2 regions of the Fodinicola acaciae genome follow, and region 1 is predicted to be linked to the other one. Evidence: riboswitches for the same ligand, from Rfam matches in the RefSeq annotation. Region 1 holds a riboswitch; the other holds the start of a gene.
What was found. A riboswitch is a leader RNA that binds a small molecule or an ion and turns the genes downstream of it on or off. The one in region 1 is predicted to bind ZMP and ZTP.
Positions count from the first base shown of each region.

Region 1 (4,789 bases):
TGCTCCAGCCGGAGACGTCGTAAAAGTACGGGAAAGGCACGTAGGTGTTCTCGTTGAGCATCGCCTGGATCCAGTGCTTTTCCTGCTGGTCCATCGGGATCCAGTACGTCCCGGCCGGCATGGTGGTCGCCGCCGGTGCCCGGCCGTACGCGGTGAAGTCCTTGACATACAACGGTTTCGGCAGCCGATAGACGCGAACACCGGCCTGCTGGAGGCGCTTGACCACGACCAGCGTGTCGCGCTTCTTCGCCGGATTGTCGGTGCGCAGGAAATAGCCGCAGACCTTGATGTCCGGCACCGGCAGCTGCACGGTGTGGCCCGGGTTGTAGACCTTGTTCGGCTGCAGCGCGCACTCCTGGCCCTGTTTTCGCGCCTGCACATAGCCGTCGTGCCAGCCGGTCAGGATCGCCTTTCGCTGGCTCGCGCCGGCGAACAGCGACGCCATGCCGGAGGTGTAGTGTTTTTCGGTCTGCAGCGGATAACTGGCCTGCTGGCCGACCTCGAAGGTCATCCCGGCGGCGCCGAACTGCGTGGTCGGCACGCTGTCGCCGTAACCCTGATAGAAAAGGTCATAGCCGGACTGGTAGGTCTCGAAGGCGAACTGCTTGGCCGTGAAAGCGGCGGCGTTGGCGGAGCCGTACACGTTGTTGATCCACTGCACCGACGCGTCCGAGGTCTCGTGGTAGGTCGGATCGGTGTTCGGCGGGAAGAAATAACCGTCGCCACCCATGCCGTGCTCGTCGATGTAGAGCTGCGGCGGGTATTTCGCCAGCAGGTCGAGCTTGCCCTGGGTTTCCGGCTGCGTACGGGCGAACCAGTCGCGGTTCATGTCGAAGGCGTAGGCGTTCTGCCGGGTGTTGGCGGCCCGACCGTCCGGGTTCTGCGACGGGATCAGGCCGACGACGGCGTTGTCCAGGATGCGGCTCGCGACGCAGTCGGTGCGGTCGGTCAGCTCGTACGCGATCCGGTCCACCGCGTCGCCGCCGGCCGGCTCGTTGCCGTGCACGTTGGCCGACAGCCAGAGGATCGCCGGCATCCGCGCCTGGATGGCCGTGGCGACCGCCGGCGGCAGGTCGGGCCGGCGCAGCAGCTCGGCGTCGTGGCTCAGCTGGCGCAGCGCGGCCGGCGAGAGATTCTTCTTGCGTGACACCAAAGCGTACGTGAGCCGCCGGCCGGTCGCGGTGGTCGCGAAGGTGCCGGTGACCAACTGGTCGCTGGCCCGGTCGACAGCGGCCAGATACTGGTTGAGCTGGTCGCCGGTGGCCTGCCGACTGCCGAGATCGAACCCGAGCACCTGTTTGGCCGTCGGGATCTTCCCGGCGAACACCGGCGTCGTCGACACCGTGTCGCACGTCGCCGCCGCAGCCGGTCGCGCCGCGGCCAGTCCCCCGCCGATCACCAGTGCCGCCGCGGTCGCGGCCACCCATCCGAGTTTTCGCACGCCAAGGCTCCGTTTCCCCAAGACAGCCTCAACATAAAGGCAAAGCACCGGAATGCCGCCGGCGCCGACCTCTATCGGACACTAATCTGCAGGTCGTGACCTACTTTCCGAGCCTGTCCAAGGTGCCGCCCAAACGCGCGCACACGCTGACCGAGCCGCGGCCAGTGCAACTGCACCTGGGTTGGGGGCTGCTGATGCTGTGCTGGCTGTGCATGCTCGCGCTGTCGGTCTATTCGCTGTTCCACGACCCGAAAACCAGCGGTTCGACCGTCTTCTGGGTGGTCTTCTGGGCTCTCGCGGTGTCCGCGATCATCCTCCGCGGCTGGTGGGGTGGCCCGCGGCCGTGGGTCTACATGAAGCTGCTCGCGCAGATCCTCGGACCGCTGTTCCTGATCGGTGGCGTCATCTTAGCGGGGATGGCCGTCGTGAGTTTCGGCGTCCAGCCACAGATGGCCGTCTATCTCCTGCCGACCCTGGTCTGCGGTGGCTCGCTGCTGGCGGCCGGCATCCTGCTGTCGACCCGGCCGGTACGCGCCTTCTACGAGCAGCCGTCCGGCTGAGCGTTGGTAAGGTGTTGCCGAGTCGTAACTGGCGTGTCGAGATGGATGTGACCATCGGGGAGCGGCTCCATCCCTCGGGATGTTCGTGCCGTACGCCTGGGCCTCTGGAATGGCTCTGGGAGGCGCGGCTGTGGTGCATCCGGATTCGTCGCTGCTAGGTGGTTTCGAGCGGCCCCAGCTGGTCGGGGTCGTCAATATCACCACCGACTCGTTTTCCGACGGCGGCAGATTCCTCGCCGCGCGGGACGCGTTGGCACATGCGCGGCGGCTGCGCGCCGACGGCGCGGACATCATCGAGCTCGGCCCGGCGGCCAGTCACCCCGATGCGCGGCAGCTGACCGCCGAGCAGGAGATCCGGCGCCTGGCCGATGTCCTCGACGAGTTGGTCGCCGCCGGCATCCCGGTGTCGGTCGACTCCTTCCGGCCACAGACCCAGCGTTTCGCCAGCGAGCACGGCGCCGCGTACCTCAACGACATCCAGGGCTTTCCCGATCCGGGCCGATACCGGGAGCTGGCCAAGCTCAGCTGCCAGCTGATCGTGATGCATTCGGTGCAGCGCAGCGGACCGGCCACCCGGGTCCTGACCGCCGCCGAGACGGTGTGGACCGGCATCGAACGGTTTTTCCACGAGCGGTTGACCGCGCTGCAGGCGGCCGGTGTCGACCGGGACCGGCTGGTCATCGATCCGGGGCTCGGCTATTTCCTTGGCCGGACTCCCGAGCCGTCGATGCTGGCGCTCAACCAGCTGAGTGCGCTCAAGTCACGGTTCGGGGTGCCGGTCCTGGTCTCGCCGTCGCGCAAGTCGTTCCTGCGTACGGTCACCGGCCGCGATCTCGACCAGATCGGCCCCGCCACCCTGGCGGCGGAGCTGTATGCCGCCTGCCACGGTGTCGGCTTCATCCGCACTCACGATGTCGCCGCCATTCGCGACGCGCTCACCGTCTTCCAGGCACTGGACGCCGTACGACGGGAACCGGCCGCCTCCCGGGAGGGAGACGGCCGGTTTCCGGCTAGCGCGGACTCCTAGCGGTTGTAGCCGCCGTAGTCGTAGTCGTCCAGCGGCACCGCCTGGCCACTGCCCTGTCCAAAGACCGAGTAGTCGCCGCTGTCGGTGTACGGGGACATCGAGTAGACCGAGGCACGCGCCTCCTCGGTCGGCTCGACCCGGATGTTGCGGTAACGGGAGATGCCCGTACCGGCCGGGATGAGCTTACCGATGATGACGTTCTCCTTCAGGCCCAGCAGCGAGTCACTGCGCGCCGCGATGGCGGCGTCGGTGAGCACCCTGGTGGTCTCCTGGAAGGAGGCCGCGGACAGCCACGAGTCGGTGGCCAGCGACGCCTTGGTGATGCCCATCAGGGACGGACGGCCGGAGGCCGGCTCGCCACCCTCGGCCACCACGCGACGGTTCTCCGCCTCGAACGAGGCACGCTCGATCGGCGCGCCGGGCAGGAAGTCGGTGGAACCCGAGTCGATGATGATGACCCGCTTGAGCATCTGCCGGACGATGACCTCGATGTGCTTGTCGTGGATCTGCACACCCTGCGACCGGTAGACCTCCTGGACCTCGCGGACCAGGTGCAGCTGCACCTGACGCGGGCCGAGGATCCGCAGCACCTCGTGCGGGTCGACGGCACCCTCGGTGAGCTTCTCGCCGACCTCGACGTGATCGCCGTCGGTGACCCGCAGCCGGGACCGGCGGGAGATCTTGTCATACGCGACCTCGTCGCTGCCGTCGTCCGGCACGATGACGATCTTGCGCGCCTTCTCGGTCTCCTCGATCCGGATCCGGCCGGCCGCCTCGGCGATCGGCGCCTTGCCCTTGGGCACCCGAGCCTCGAAGAGCTCGGTGACCCGCGGCAGACCCAGGGTGATGTCGTCGCCGGCCACACCACCGGTGTGGAACGTACGCATCGTCAGCTGCGTGCCGGGCTCACCGATCGACTGCGCGGCGATGATGCCGACCGCCTCGCCGACCTCCACCGGGATGCCGGTGGCCAGCGACCGGCCGTAGCAGACCGCGCAGCAGCCCAGCGCCGCCTCACAGGTCAGCACCGACCGGATCTTGACGTCGGTGACACCGGCGGCGACCAGCCGCTCGATGCTCACGTCGCCCAGGTCGCTGCCGGCGGCCACGATCACGTTGCCGTCCGCGTCGGACGCGTCCTCGGCGAGCGTACGTGCGTAGACGCTGGTCTCGACGTGCGGATCCTTGATCACCACGCCGTCCACCACGGACGCGATCGGCAGCGTGACGCCACGGCTGGTGCCGCAGTCGTCCTCGCGGATGATCACTTCCTGGCTGACGTCCACCAGACGCCGGGTCAGGTAACCCGAGTCGGCGGTGCGCAGCGCGGTGTCGGCCAGACCCTTACGGGCACCGTGGGTGGAGATGAAGAACTCCGCCACCGTGAGGCCCTCGCGGAAGCTGTGCTTCACCGGCCGCGGGATGATCTCACCCTTGGGGTTGGCCACCAGACCCTTCATGCCAGCGATCTGCCGGACCTGCATCATGTTGCCGCGGGCACCGGAGTGGATCATCTGCCACATCGGGTTGGTCTTCGGGAAGTTCTGCTCCATCTCCTTGGCGACCTCGTTGGTCGCCCTGGTCCAGATCTGGATCAGCTCACCGCGCCGCTCCTCCGCGGTGATCACACCGCGCTGGTACTGCTTCTCGATCTTCTCCGCGTCGGCCTCGTACGACTCCAGGATCTCCGCCTTGCGCGGCGGCACCACCACGTCGTCGATCGAGATCGTCACGCCGGAGCGGGTGGCCCAGCGGAAGCCG
Region 1 covers NZ_WOTN01000002.1:518,955-523,743, reverse strand. Annotated here, with positions in the region: gene GNX95_RS17755 (M14 family zinc carboxypeptidase) at 1-1,441, opposite strand, end outside; gene GNX95_RS17750 (hypothetical protein) at 1,537-2,001, shown strand; ZMP/ZTP riboswitch at 2,016-2,110, shown strand; gene folP (dihydropteroate synthase) at 2,180-3,028, shown strand; gene GNX95_RS17740 (DNA-directed RNA polymerase subunit beta') at 3,025-4,789, opposite strand, start outside.

Region 2 (4,789 bases), on a different contig from region 1:
AGACGATCTTGTCGGTGGCCCGCCACAACCGCGCCCACTCGCCCTGGACCGCCGGCAGCGAACCCGCCGTCTCCCAGTAGACCATCGTCTCGTACATCCGCCGGCCGTAGAGGTAGGTGCCGATCGGCGCCGCCAGCTCGTTGACGTACGTATGCACGTCCTCGTCCGACGGCGCACCCCAGCCGAAGGCACCTTTTTCGTCCTCGACATAGCCGTCGAGCGACATCAGCATCGAATAGATCAGTTTCGCCATGGCAGTTACCATGCCGTGAGCCGCACCGATGCGTCCACAGGTCAGGATCGATAGCGGAAGATGATCCGGCCACGGGTCAGGTCGTACGGGCTCAGCTCGACCAGCACGCGGTCCTGCAGCATGATCTTGATGTAGTTCCTGCGCACCCGGCCGCTCAGATGCGCGAGCACCTGGTGTCCGTTTTCCAGCTCCACCTTGAAAACGGCGTTACGCAGGCATTCGACGACGGTCCCCTCGACGTCGATGCCGTCCTTGGTTTTCGGCATTTCTCTCCAGTCCTCAGCGGTGTACGAGCTCGAGGTTGCTGCCGGCCCGCCGCGCGCCGATCCCCTCGAACAGTGCGAGCGCCGCATGGTTGGCGGCGTTGATGTCGGCCGACGCCGTCTGAATTCCGTTGCGGTGCAACGAATCGAGCGCATGTGCCAGCATGGCGCGGGCGATGCCGCGACGACGGTATGCGGCGAGCACCGCGATCAGGCCGACGCGCGGCCGGCGGGTCAACGGCGCGACCCGCACCAGGCCGACGTCGCGACCGGCCAGCGTCGCCACCGCGTACGCCGACACGTCGTGCAGCGGCGACAGCACCTCGGCCGGCATCTCCTGCCAGCCGACGGCGGCGTCGACCTCCTCGCGGATCGCGCGATAGAGCGCGTGCACCGGCCGCTCTCGCGCCGCGCCGATCGTCAGATCCGGCGGTCGTACGGCCACGTCCAGGCCGGTCAGCCGCGGATCGGTCGCCAGCACGTATTCCCATTCCCGGCGCCGCGCCACGAAACCGGCGCGTTCCCAGCCGCAGGTCAGGTCGACATCGTCCTCGTCGACCACGGTGTAGAGCGGCCGGGGCAGCTCGGCCAGCAGCACAGCCGCGAGCTGGTCGAAAACCGCGGGGTGCCAGGCATCGACGCTGACGAACACGCGACCGTCCGGACGCCGTGAGACATCGCCGCGACCGACGACCAGGTCGTCTTCCAAGGCGTGCCACTGCCGCGCGGACACGCGGTTGACCACGAGTGTGGAGTCCATTGTTTTCACCTTCCGGAGTGCCGTGCGGCGCTCCGGCGACAACTAGGCCCCTAGGTCAGTCGCCGACCGTGACGAGGCGGGAGAGCACCCACTGATCAACGTTCACGGGTCTCACCTCCTCAGGCGATGTCACGGTCCGGAGCAGACCGTACCAGCCGGATGCCGGCCGGCGTAACGATTATCCGGGCAGGCGGCCGGCATCCTCATCGGCCGCCTGCCCGGATCTGAATCATGCGACCGGGACGCCCGGAGCCGGATATCCGTCCATCAGCGCCTTCACCTCGGCGCGTACCTTCGCGATGGTGTCCTCGTCGCCGGCCTTCTCGGCGGCGACCACGCGGTCGATCCACTCGGCGACGGTGGCCATCTCCGAGGCCGGCAGGCCGCGCGAGGTCAGCGACGGCGTGCCGATCCGGATGCCGGAGGGGTCGAAGGGCTTACGCGGGTCGAACGGCACGGTGTTGTAGTTGACCACGATGCCAGCCCGGTCCAGCGCCTTCGCGGCCGGCTTGCCGGGGATGTCCTTGCTGGTCAGGTCGATCAGCAGCAGGTGGTTGTCGGTGCCGCCGGAGACCAGGTCGAAGCCGCGCTTGGCCAGCTCCTCGCCGAGCGCCTTGGCATTGGTGACGATCTGCCGCGCGTACGCCTTGAAGTCATCGGTGGCCGCCTCCTTCAGCGCCACCGCGATCGCCGCGGTCGTGTGGTTGTGCGGACCACCCTGCAGGCCGGGGAACACCGCGCGGTCGATCGCCTTCGCGTGCTCCTCCTTGGTCATCAGCATCGCGCCACGCGGACCACGCAGCGTCTTGTGGGTCGTCGTCGACACGACGTCGGCGTGCGGGAACGGCGACGGATGCGCACCGCCGGCGATCAGGCCGGCGATGTGGGCCACGTCGGCCAGCAGCACCGCGCCGACCTCGCGCGCGATCTCACCGAAAGCCGCGAAGTCGATGGTGCGCGGGATCGCCGTGCCACCGCAGATGATCAGCTTCGGCCGCTCTGTCCTGGCCAGGTCGCGGACCTCGTCCATGTCGATCCGGCCGGTGTCCTTGCGTACGCCGTAATGCGCCGCCTTGAACCACTTGCCGGTCGCCGACACGCTCCAGCCGTGCGTCAGGTGACCGCCGGCCGGCAGTCCCATGCCGAGCACGGTGTCCCCCGGCTGCAGGAAGGCCAGGTAGACGGCCAGGTTGGCGGGCGAGCCGGAGTAGGGCTGCACGTTGGCATGGTCGGCACCGAACAACGCTTTCGCGCGGTCGGCGGCCAGCGTCTCGATCGGGTCGATGTTCTGCTGGCCCTCGTAGTAACGCTTGCCGGCGTAGCCTTCCGAATACTTGTTGGTGAGTACGGTCCCGGTCGCCTCCAACACGGCGGCGGACACGTAGTTTTCCGACGGGATCATCCGCAGCGTGTCGGCCTGCAACTGCTCCTCGGCCGCGATCAGCGCGGCGAGCTCTGGGTCCTCGGCGGACAGTGCGGGATGGTGTTGGGTCATCGGCTCTCCTGGCGGCTCGGGCTGCGGTGTGCCCAGGCGCGCGACACTCCGGTTGGCTCCCGGATCGCTCCGGGCTGTGCCGCTCCCTCGTGGTCGTTTCCACGTCCCGTACGCCAGTCGCGGCACCGCCCACCCTACCGACTCGCTCGGCTGGCGCAGCAGCCCTACCCTGCCTCCGTGACCGCCGATTTGCAGACGCTCGACCGATTCACGGTGCGTACGCGATACACGTTCAAAGCGACGCAGCTCGACTTTTACATACGCGGTCAGCGGGAGCCGGTGGCTCGGATCGTCAAGCGGGTCACGTCCAACCTCCGCGACCTGGCCGAGATCCGGGTCGGTCGCGGACTCCAGGAGATCGCCGGCTATGCGAGCTTCGGCGGCCACAAGGTCTTCGGACCGCGTTACGGCCTGCTGGGCACCATCGAGTCGCACTTCCGCAACTTCACGTACAGTCCGTGGACGATCGAGCAGAACGACGCTCCGCTGCTGGTCTCACGTGCCGTCGGCGTCAGCTCGATCCGTTACGTGTTTCCGTTCATCCTGGTGCCGGACGGTGTCGTCATGCCGTTCCAGATGGTCTTCAGCAAGCAAGGCAGCCGCGCGGTGAGCGTACGCATCCGCCGCCACACCGGCCTGCGCGCACGCTTCAGCGTCGAGGTCAACGACCCCGCGATCGACCGCCGCCTCGTCATCGCCGCCACGTACGCCATCTGTGGCAGCGACTCCGCCGACATCCGCGAGATCTTCCACGACACCGTCAACCCGCTCCGCTGACACGACGCCGAGGGTGACGTTTCGAGGTGTTCTGACGACCGTCGAAACGTCACCCTCGGGAGGGTCTAGCGAGCCGGTTTGAGGCGTACGGTCACGATCTGGAACGGCCGCAGCGGCACGCGCAGCTCGCCGTCGACCGTCTCGGCGGACTCGAGCGGCCGCTCCAGGAGGTCGACCACACCGGCGGACGCGAGGTCGAAGCCGGCACGTACGGACGCGGTCGTACGTGCGCCGTGTGCCTCGTAGAGCCGCACGACGACATCGCCGGACCGGTCCTCGGCCAGCTTGACCGCCTCGACGATCACACCTGAGCCGGACACGTCGACCAGCGGCTCGGTCGGAGCGCCGGCGCCGACACGCAGCGGCAGGTTGAGCGCGTAACCCTCGGCGACCGCGTCCGGGATGCCGGCGCCGGCGCGGATCGAGTAGGTGAAGCGGTGCACGCCCTGGTCGGTCTCTGGGTCGGGGCTCCTCGGCGCGCGCAGCAGTGTCAGCCGTACGGTCGTCGTCGTGCCACCGCCATCGCGCGTCGTCCGGCCGACGTCGTAGCCGTAGGTGGCGTCGTTGACCACCGCCACGCCGTAGCCCGGCTCGCCCACGTGGACCCAGCGGTGCGCGTAGACCTCGAACCGCGCTGCGTCCCAGCTGGTGTTCTGGTGCGTCGGCCGGTGGACGTGGCCAAACTGGATCTCCGAGGCCGTGCGGTCGGCGTGTACGTCGATCGGGAAGGCCGCCTTGAGCACCTTCTCGTCCTCGTGCCAGTCGATCTCGGTCTCGATGTCCAGCCGCCGGCTGCCGGCGCCGAGCCGCAGCACCTGGTCGATCCTGGACGCGCCAAACGACCTGCGGACCCGGATCGCGCCGGTCAGCGGGCCGGCGTCCAGCACCTCGATGCTGTCCACCTCGGACAGATCGCGGTGCGAGTGCTGGTAGAACTTGTCGATGTCCCAGGCGTCCCACTGGTTGGGGTGGTCGGGATGCAGCTGCAGCAGGTTGCCCACCTGCCCCGGCGCGAGCACCTCCCGGTCGGCCGCCACATCGTAGATCGAGCGCAGGAAACCGTTGTCGTCCAACGAAATCCGTACGAGCCCGTTGTCCAGCCGGCGGTCGCTGACCGACACCGGAGTGACACCACTCGGCAGTGTCGGCTCGGCCGATCCGGTGCCGAGAGCCGGCGTGGTCGACCACATGGCGACCCGTCCGTCGGCCAGTTTCTGGTCCGCCTCGACGCCATGCGCCAG
Region 2 covers NZ_WOTN01000001.1:1,538,177-1,542,965, forward strand. Annotated here, with positions in the region: gene GNX95_RS07230 (dihydrofolate reductase family protein) at 1-253, opposite strand, end outside; gene infA (translation initiation factor IF-1) at 295-519, opposite strand; gene GNX95_RS07240 (GNAT family N-acetyltransferase) at 533-1,276, opposite strand; gene GNX95_RS07245 (serine hydroxymethyltransferase) at 1,506-2,771, opposite strand; ZMP/ZTP riboswitch at 2,795-2,902, opposite strand; gene GNX95_RS07250 (hypothetical protein) at 2,949-3,548, shown strand; gene GNX95_RS07255 (alpha-mannosidase) at 3,614-4,789, opposite strand, start outside.
Region 2: it holds a riboswitch for ZMP and ZTP, as region 1 does, so the genes downstream of both, GNX95_RS07245 (serine hydroxymethyltransferase) here and folP (dihydropteroate synthase) in region 1, are expected to answer to the same signal.